One region of the Streptomyces sp. SL06 genome, then DNA from elsewhere that is predicted to be linked to it. Evidence: riboswitches for the same ligand, from Rfam matches in the RefSeq annotation. Region 1 holds a riboswitch; the other holds the start of a gene.
The links. A riboswitch is a leader RNA that binds a small molecule or an ion and turns the genes downstream of it on or off. The one in region 1 is predicted to bind cyclic di-AMP.
Positions count from the first base shown of each region.

Region 1 (4,149 bases):
AAGGTCCTCGACCCCGGCAAGGCGCTCGCGCACAACCCGCGCGTGCTCCGGGGCTACCTGCGGTTCGAGCGTTCGGTGGCCGGGTGGAACCGGCTGGACTCCGAGCTGAAGGCGCTCGCCGTGATGGCCTCGGCGGCCTCGATCGGCTGCTCCTGGTGCATGGACTTCGGCTACTGGGAGAGCGCCGAGCGCGGCATGGACCCGCGCAGGCTCCGTGACGTGCCGGTGTGGCGGGAGAGCGACGTCTACACGCCGCTGGAGCGGGACGTCATGGAGTACGCCGAGGCGATGACGGCGACTCCGCCCACCGTGGGCGACGATCTCGCCGAACGGCTGCGTGCCCGGCTCGGCGAGCCCGCGTTCGTGGAGCTGACGGCCATGGTCGCCGTGGAGAACCTGCGCTCCCGCATGAACTCGGCGCTCGGCCTGACCAGCCAGGGCTTCAAGGACTCCTGCGACCTGCCCGCGGCGGGGCGCGCGGGCGCGGCCGGCGCCACGACGGACTGAGCCGCGCCCGCCACCGGTGTTCCGCACCCCGCGTCCCGCGGCGGCCGTCAGGCCACCGCCTCGATCCGGGTCCTGATGTCGTCCGGCGACAGCGTCCCCTTGGCGATCACATGGTCGCCCGAGGACTCGCCGCGCAGCCGGCGTCCGATCCACGGCACCAGGTACTCGCGTGCCCAGTGCACGTCGTCGCGCCGCACGTCCAGCGTGCCGCGGGGCGGCAGGGGCGGCCAGGGCTGGTCCGGGTCGGCCGGGACGCGCAGGCCGAGGGCCTGGCCGGCGCGCAGCGCCACGCGCGTGTGGCCCTCCGGCGACAGGTGCAGCCGGTCGGCGTCCCACGCCCTGCGGTCCTGGACGCTCCTGAGCGACCACAGGTCGAGCACCGGGCAGCCGTAGCGGTCGGCGATCGCGCGGACATGCCCGTTGTACGTGGCGATCTTGCCGCGCAGACGCTTGAGGACGGGCACTCCGCGGGTGTCGAACCCGGTCGTCACGAGGACCGTGCCGGCGGCGGAGTCCAGCGCGGCCACCGCCCGTTCGAACCGCTCGGCCACTTCGTCGGGGTCGGTGCCGGGGCGCAGGATGTCGTTGCCGCCGGCGGCGAAGGAGACCAGGTCCGGCGCGAGTTCGGCGACCCGCGGGATCTGTTCCGTCACGATCTGGTCGAGGAGCCTGCCGCGCACGGCGAGGTTCGTGTAGGTGAAATCGCCCTCGGGGCGCCGGTCCGCGAGCAGTACGGCGAACCGGTCGGCCCAGCCGACGTACGCCCCGTCGGGTCCGGGGTCGCCGACGCCTTCGGTGAAGCTGTCCCCCACCGCCACGTACGACCCGATCACTGCTCTGCTGCCACTCTTCGAATCGTCTGCCACATCGGCCCATGATTCACCCTGGAATGTGACCTACGCGACCGTAGGAAGGGATTGACGTGCGGTGATAAAGGCCACTCCTAAAGTGTTCGTCAATTCAGGAATAACGCCGAAGGCCGGACCCGGGGATCGGGGTCCGGCCTTCGGTGGTGCGCGGGCGGCGCCGCGATCTCCGTCAGACGGAGACGCCGTGCGAGCGCAGGTAGGCCAGCGGGTCCACGTCCGAGCCGTAGTTCGGCGTGGTGCGGATCTCGAAGTGCAGGTGCGGGCCGGTCACGTTGCCGGTGGCACCCGAGAGGCCGACCTGCTGGCCCACCGTCACCGTCTGGCCGGCCGAGACGGAGAGCGAGGAGAGGTGGGCGTACTGGGCGTAGTAGCCGTCGGCGAGCTGGATGACGACCTGGTTGCCGTACGCGCCGCCCCAGCCCGCGGAGACGACCGTGCCCGCGCCGACGGCCTTCAGCGAGGTGCCGGTCGGGACGACGAAGTCCGTGCCGGTGTGGTAGCCGCTGGACCACATGCTGCCGGACTGGTGGTAGGGGGTACCGACGCTGCCGCTGACCACGGGCTTGGTGTAGCCGCTGGTGGTGGCGGCGGACTGGGCGGTCGTGTTGGAGGACTCGGACGACTCGGACGCCTTGGACGACTTGGATGTCTCGGACGTTCTCGGAGGCGGGCTTCTCCTCCTCGGCCGGCTTCGCGGTCGCCGGCTTCTGCGACGTGGCGGCCCCGCCGTCGATCGAGAGCTTCAGGCCCGGGTGGATCAGCGAGGGGTCCGATCCGACGGCCTCGCGGTTGTCCGAGTAGAGCTTCTTCCAGCCGCCGTCGACATGCTGCTCGTTGGCTATCTTCGCAAGGTAGTCACCGCTGCGCACGGTGTACGTGCGTGCGGCGGACTTCTTCTCGGCGCTGTTCGCGGCGGCCTGCTTCGCCGTCGTCGGAGCCGTCGTCGAAATGGACCGCGCGGCCTGCTCGGAAACCGAGTGGGCGGGAGCGGCGTGGGCACCGGCGGCGCCCATCAGCGGAAGAGCGAGCGCGGCGCCACCGGTTCCGGCGACGGCGATGGTGCGGGTCAGGCGCATGGCCCTGGTACGGCGGTGCTTACCCTTCGCGGGCATGGTGAATTCCTCTCCGGCGCCTGCGAGGTGAGCTGTCGGGTGCGAGCTGGAGATGCCCGGCCGCGCCGAAACGCGGCTTTACCCCAAGCCGTTCCGGGAACCGGAACAGGCAGTTGTACCTGTGGGTCCCCCGCTCCTGCCGTATACGGGTGGTGGACGAGTAGATGCTCCGGTCGGCGGCAGGATTAGGCGTCCGTCCGGATCGGTGGTGAACGTAAGCGACCAGGACGCACAGGGACAAGCGAAAGGTTCCACGGGCGGCTGTTCCGGTTGATCCTTTATGGGAATCGCCGGTCACACTCCGTCGATTCGGGGAATGGCGTTTCATGTGAACAGCCTTGAAAACCGGCAGAATTACGTGAGCATGACGGGCAACGCACGGTCACGGATATGACGCTGCTCACGCGCTGCTTCCCCACCCCCTCTCATTCCAGGGCCAGTTATCACTAAAGCGCCAATTCGGGCAGAAGTCCGCTTACCCTCCCCAATGCCCTGTGGACAACCGGCTGCCGGGCACAGCCCATGCCGTATCGTCGGGTGGTGCCCGTCGGCGAACAGCGCTGGTGGGGCTGAGTGGGAGGAGTCCCCGTGACGCAGCAGGTCCCGTCGACCGAACCCGAGCTGGCCGGGGTGCGCAACTTCCGCGATGTGGGCGGACTGCCGACCGTGGACGGGCGGCGGGTGCGCGAAGGGGTGCTGTTCCGCAGCGGTCACCTGGCGCACGCCACGGGAGAGGACGCCGCGTTCCTGTCCTCGCTGGGCCTGCACACGATCTTCGACTTCCGCAACGCGGCCGACCAGAAGCTGGAGGGCCCGGACGTCGGGCTGCGGGGCGTGCGCAATGTGAACCTGCCGCTGAGCGACCCGGCCGACGGCGCGGAGTTCTGGAAGATGGTCCGCGACGGCGACCTCGACCAGCTGCGCGAGATCCTGGCGGGCAGCAAGGGTGCCGACCGGATGATCGGCTCCTACCGCACGATCATCAAGGAGCGTACGGCGGAGCACTCCCTGGTGCTGCACTCGCTCGCCGAGGACAGCGTCCCCGCGCTGATGCACTGCGCGGCCGGCAAGGACCGCGCGGGCCTGTCGATCGCCATCACCCTGCTTGCCCTGGGCGTCGAGCGCGATGCGGTCGTCGACGACTACCTGAAGTCGAACGCCACGCACCGCCGCTACAAGGTGCGCCGCAGCGGCTCCGCCGCCTCCGCCTACTCCCCCGAGGTCATGGAGCTGCTCAGTCCGCTGTTCGACGCGCGCGCCGAGTACCTGACGGCGGCCCTCGACACCGTCGAGGAGACCTGGGGCGGGGTGGACGCCTACCTGGAGCGGGGTCTGCGGCTCGCACCGCAGACCCGGGAGCGGCTGCGCGAGCGGCTGCTCGACTGAACCACCCGCTGGCGGGCGGCCGCTATTTGGCCCCGACCTCGAACAGCAGGTAGAGGAAGGCGCCGAAGACGTGCCCCAGGGCGATGTAGACGATGAGGCGCACCCACAGGGCGCGTGGGAACTTCTCCTGCATGGCGCTCATGGCATCTCTCCGGCGGTGAGGTGGTTCGGCGTGGTGGCGGGTCCCAGACACAGGGCCGCCGTCGGGCTCTGCAGCAGGGTGTGGACGAAGAGAAGCTGGACCCCGTCGGCGTCCTGGGCGGCGATCCGGTGCG
Region 1 covers NZ_JBSYOT010000002.1:874,700-878,848, forward strand. Annotated here, with positions in the region: gene AC4IHM_RS03855 (carboxymuconolactone decarboxylase family protein) at 1-507, shown strand, start outside; gene AC4IHM_RS03860 (SGNH/GDSL hydrolase family protein) at 555-1,340, opposite strand; partial or broken gene AC4IHM_RS03865 (M23 family metallopeptidase) at 1,546-2,488, opposite strand; cyclic di-AMP (ydaO/yuaA leader) riboswitch at 2,491-2,653, opposite strand; gene AC4IHM_RS03870 (tyrosine-protein phosphatase) at 3,077-3,874, shown strand; gene AC4IHM_RS03875 (DUF6126 family protein) at 3,897-4,016, opposite strand; gene AC4IHM_RS03880 (helix-turn-helix domain-containing protein) at 4,013-4,149, opposite strand, start outside.

Region 2 (4,149 bases), 5.4 Mb from region 1:
CACCCACGCGGAGTCGTAGTACGGGGCGCTCTGGAAGAAGGAGATCAGCTCGGCCGGGCCGACGACCCCGCCGAGCGGTGCCTTCTTCGCGGTGGCGCGCAGCTTGAGCCACTGCTCCTGGACCTTGGCGCGGGTGTCGCCGAGGTGGAAGGTCGCGTCGTTCTTCGCGACCCAGTCCTGCCAGTCCCGCCAGCGCTGCTCGAAGGCGATGTCCTGGCCCAGGTTGGCCTGGTACCAGATCTTGTCGCGGGAGGGGTTGACGACGCTGTCGACGACCATGCGGCGCACGTGGTCGGGGAAGAGGGTGCCGTAGACCGCGCCGAGGTAGGTGCCGTAGGAGACGCCGAGGTAGTTGAGCTTCTGCTCGCCGAGTGCGGCGCGGATGACGTTGAGGTCGCGCGCGGTGTTCGGCGTGGTCATGTGCGGGAGCATCTCGCCGCTGCGCTCCCGGCAGCCCTCGGCGTACTCGCGGGCGAGCTTGCGCTGGGCGCGCTTGTCGGCCTCGGAGTCGGGCACGGGGTCGGCCTTGGGCGCCTTGACGAACTCCTGGGGGTCGGCGCAGGAGATCGGGGCGGAGTTGCCGACGCCGCGCGGGTCGAAGCCGACGAAGTCGTACGCCTTGGCGGTGTTGGCCCACAGGGCGTTGTTTCCGGTCACGCGGGTGGGGAAGCGCAGGCCGGAGCCGCCCGGTCCGCCGGGGTTGTAGACGAGGGCGCCCTGGCGCTCGGACTTGGTGCCGGTGGCGGCGACGCGGTCGACGGCGAGCCTGATCTGCTTGCCGTACGGCTTGGCGTAGTCGAGCGGCACCGTGACGTAGCCGCACTGGATCGGCTTCGGCAGGTTCCAGTCGGCGGGGCAGTCCTGCCAGTCGACGCCGGCCCTCGCGGCGCGGGCGGCGGCGACGGCGGCGCCGTGGGCCTCGCGGTCGTGGCCGTACGCGTGAGCGGTGGCCGGTGCGGCGCCGGCGGCGGGCGCCGAGACGGTGCCGGCCACCAGCATGGCGGTGACCAGCGCCCCGGCCGAGCCGAACACCGTCGTCCTGCGCCGCAGTCTGCTCTTCCTCAAGGGGCCTCCCCCGTACGTGTTCGCGACAAGTACGGGGATCCTCTCGGCTGTGGGTTTCCTGAGAACAGGGCCAGTACTACTTCTTTGCCAACCCGATAAACGGAGAGGGGCGTTCGATCGGCGGGAACCCGGCCCCGGGGGACGGCCGTTGCCCGGATGCCGAAACGGACCAAAAGGCGTACCCCCTTTCGGTGTAGGAACACCTCCGATTCACGACCCGTCGAGGTTGCGCGATCCGCGCACCCCAGGAGCCGAACGAACCGCTTAACCGCTGGTCCGGGGGTCGCCGGCGTCCTCGACGGCGGTTCGAACGCGGGGGCGTCCACCCGAACGGCTGAGTGGTGAGTAACAACACAAAGGCCACGTTCCGTTGGGAATTTCCCATTCGGCGAGACAAGATCCGTGACTGACGACAAGCCCCCGCCACAGCGGCGGGGCGGTCCGGGCGGACGCCGAGTCCTGCCGCCGTCCGGACGCCGGGTCGACAGGAAGTGGATCGGCAGGAGTGGAGGACCCGAGCACGACGGGTCGCCGGAACGGTCATCTCCGCGAGAGAGGCACCGGGCCGCGCAGCCCTTGGGGTGAAGCCGCACTCGTGCGGCCGGGCAACTTCGCCAGCCCGAATCCGACAGGTCATCCTTCACAGGCGGCTGACGAAGGGTTGCGCATGTCCGCGCTCAATCGTGTCCCGTCCCTGATGGCTCGTGCCGGTACGGCCTCGGCCCTCACCCTCGCCGCGGTGGGCGGCTCCGTCGTGGTTCCCGGTCTCGCCTCCGAGGCGACCGCGGCGACCCATGCGACGAAGGCCCTCAAGATCGCGGCCTCCAAGAAGGGCGCCCCGTACGCGTGGGGCGCCACCGGACCGGGCAGGTTCGACTGCTCCGGGTTGACGCTCTACTCGTTCAAGAAGGCCGGCAAGCAACTGCCGCGCACCGCGGCCCAGCAGTACAACAAGACCCGCCACATCTCCGCCGGCAGCCGCAAGGCCGGGGACCTGGTGTTCTTCCACTCGGGCAGGAGTGTCTACCACGTCGGCATCTACGCCGGTCAGGGCAAGATCTGGCACGCCCCGAAGACCGGGGACGTGGTCCGGCTGCAGAAGATCTGGACGAGGAGCGTCTTGTACGGCCGGGTCAAGTAGCCCGCCCGCGGGGGTGAGGGCGTCCCGACGCGCCGTCACCCCTCGGTGCGGCACGCACGAAGGGTGCGGCCGGTGGCTCACCGGCCGGGCTCCTGACCCCCTTGCCCCACCGCCTGCCCCGCTCCCCGGCCCACGGCGGTGGCCGGCTCGGGGGGTGCCGGCCGGCCCGGCGGCGTCCAGGGCAGCTCGACGGAGATGGTCTTGCCGCCCTCGCGGGTGGGCCGGACTCGCAGCCTGCCGCCGCACTCCGCCGTCAGCCAGCGGATGATCACCATGCCCCGGCCGTTGTCCTGCTGGACGGCGGCCGGCAGGCGTTTGGGGAAGCGCGGATGGCTGTCGGTGACGCCGATGCGCAGTCGTTCGTCACGTTCGAGGACGAGGTCCACCGTGAAGGTGGGTGACTGTCCGAACGTGTGTTGGACGGCGTTGGTCGTCAGCTCGGAGACGATGAGCCGCACGGTTTCGGACACGTCGGTGTCCGCCGGCAGGCCCCACTCCACCAGTGTGCCGACCACGTAGGTACGCGCGGCGGCCACCGAAGCGGGATCGCTCGGCAGAGTGACGGATGCTTCCAGATGGTCTGCCATGGCGAGGTCGTCCCTTTCTCACGGGACCGCAGTCCGACACGGAGCGGATGGTTCGAGTACGGTCCCGGACTGGTGCTTCGCCGCCAGAGTGCCATCACCGGACCGTGAAGGGCGGCGATCCACCAAGATATGCATATATCTGTCGCTCGAAGCGGTGAACTCTGCGACGGCAGAGCGTATTTGGGCGGCTCATAAGGAGTAAGGGAGTGGCCCATGCAGCACGGCCCCGTGGTGCGCCGTCGGAAGCTGGGTGCGGAACTGCGCGCCCTGCGCACGTCCGCGGGCATCACCAGCGGTGAGGCGGCGCGGCTGGTGGGCTGGCACCAGTCGAAGGTCAGCCGGATCGAGACCGGGACGAGCGGCGCGAAACCGGACGACGTGCGGTCACTGCTCGACGCCTACGGCGTGGCCGACGAGCAGTTGCGGGAACTGCTGGTGATGCTGGCGGGCTCCGACGACCCGGGGGGCCGCAACCACTGGTGGCACGCCTATCGCGGGGTGCTGCCGCCGACGTACCGCGACTTCATCAGCCTGGAGTCCCAGGCGAGCGCGATGCGCACCCTCGAGACGACGGTCGTCCCCGGCCTTCTCCAGACACCGGAGTACGCCCGCGCGGTGACGCGGGCCGCGGTGGACGGGCTGCCGGAGGAACGGCTGGACACGCTGGTGGAGGTCCGGCTGGCCCGGCAGGACGTGCTGCGGGCAGACTCGCCGCTGAAGCTGAGCGCGGTCCTGGACGAGTCGGTGCTGCGCCGGGAGGTGGGCGGGCCCGGGGTCATGGCCCGTCAGCTGGGACGACTGGCCGAGGCCGCGCGGCTGCCCCACGTCCGGCTGCAGATCCTGCCGTTTGCCGCCGGGGCGCACATCGGTGTCACCGGCCCTTTCGTAATCTTCTCCTTCTTGAGCACTTCTGACTTGGACGTGGTGGTTCTCGACCACCTGACGAGTAGCTTGCACCTCGAACGGAAAGAAGACCTAGAGGCCTATACCGAGGCCTTCAACACCCTTCTGATCCATGCCCTTTCGCCCGAGGACTCGTTGGACTTCATTGCCGCGACCGCGGCAGGCGCGTAAGGAGGCACCATGTCAGGCACCGTGTCCACACGTCCCCCGAACATCCGGTCCGGCACCGATCTGCCCGGTGTGCGATGGCGGCGCAGCAGCTACAGCACCGGGGCGAACAACTGCGTGGAGACGGCGCGGCCGGCGGCCGGCCCCTGGGCCGGACTGCTCGCCGTGCGCGACTCCAAGGACCCGGCCGGACCCGCCCTGCTCTTCTCCCCCGGGAGTTGGGCGTCGTTCACCGCCACGATCCACCGGGACTGACCCCGGCGGGTCGCCGGGCGACGCACGACC
Region 2 covers NZ_JBSYOT010000002.1:6,226,425-6,230,573, reverse strand. Annotated here, with positions in the region: gene AC4IHM_RS28655 (alpha/beta hydrolase) at 1-1,065, opposite strand, end outside; cyclic di-AMP (ydaO/yuaA leader) riboswitch at 1,585-1,729, shown strand; gene AC4IHM_RS28650 (C40 family peptidase) at 1,733-2,206, shown strand; gene AC4IHM_RS28645 (ATP-binding protein) at 2,284-2,793, opposite strand; gene AC4IHM_RS28640 (helix-turn-helix domain-containing protein) at 3,007-3,867, shown strand; gene AC4IHM_RS28635 (DUF397 domain-containing protein) at 3,877-4,119, shown strand.
Region 2: linked by a shared signal. The riboswitch ahead of AC4IHM_RS28650 (C40 family peptidase) and the one ahead of AC4IHM_RS03865 (M23 family metallopeptidase) in region 1 are both predicted to bind cyclic di-AMP.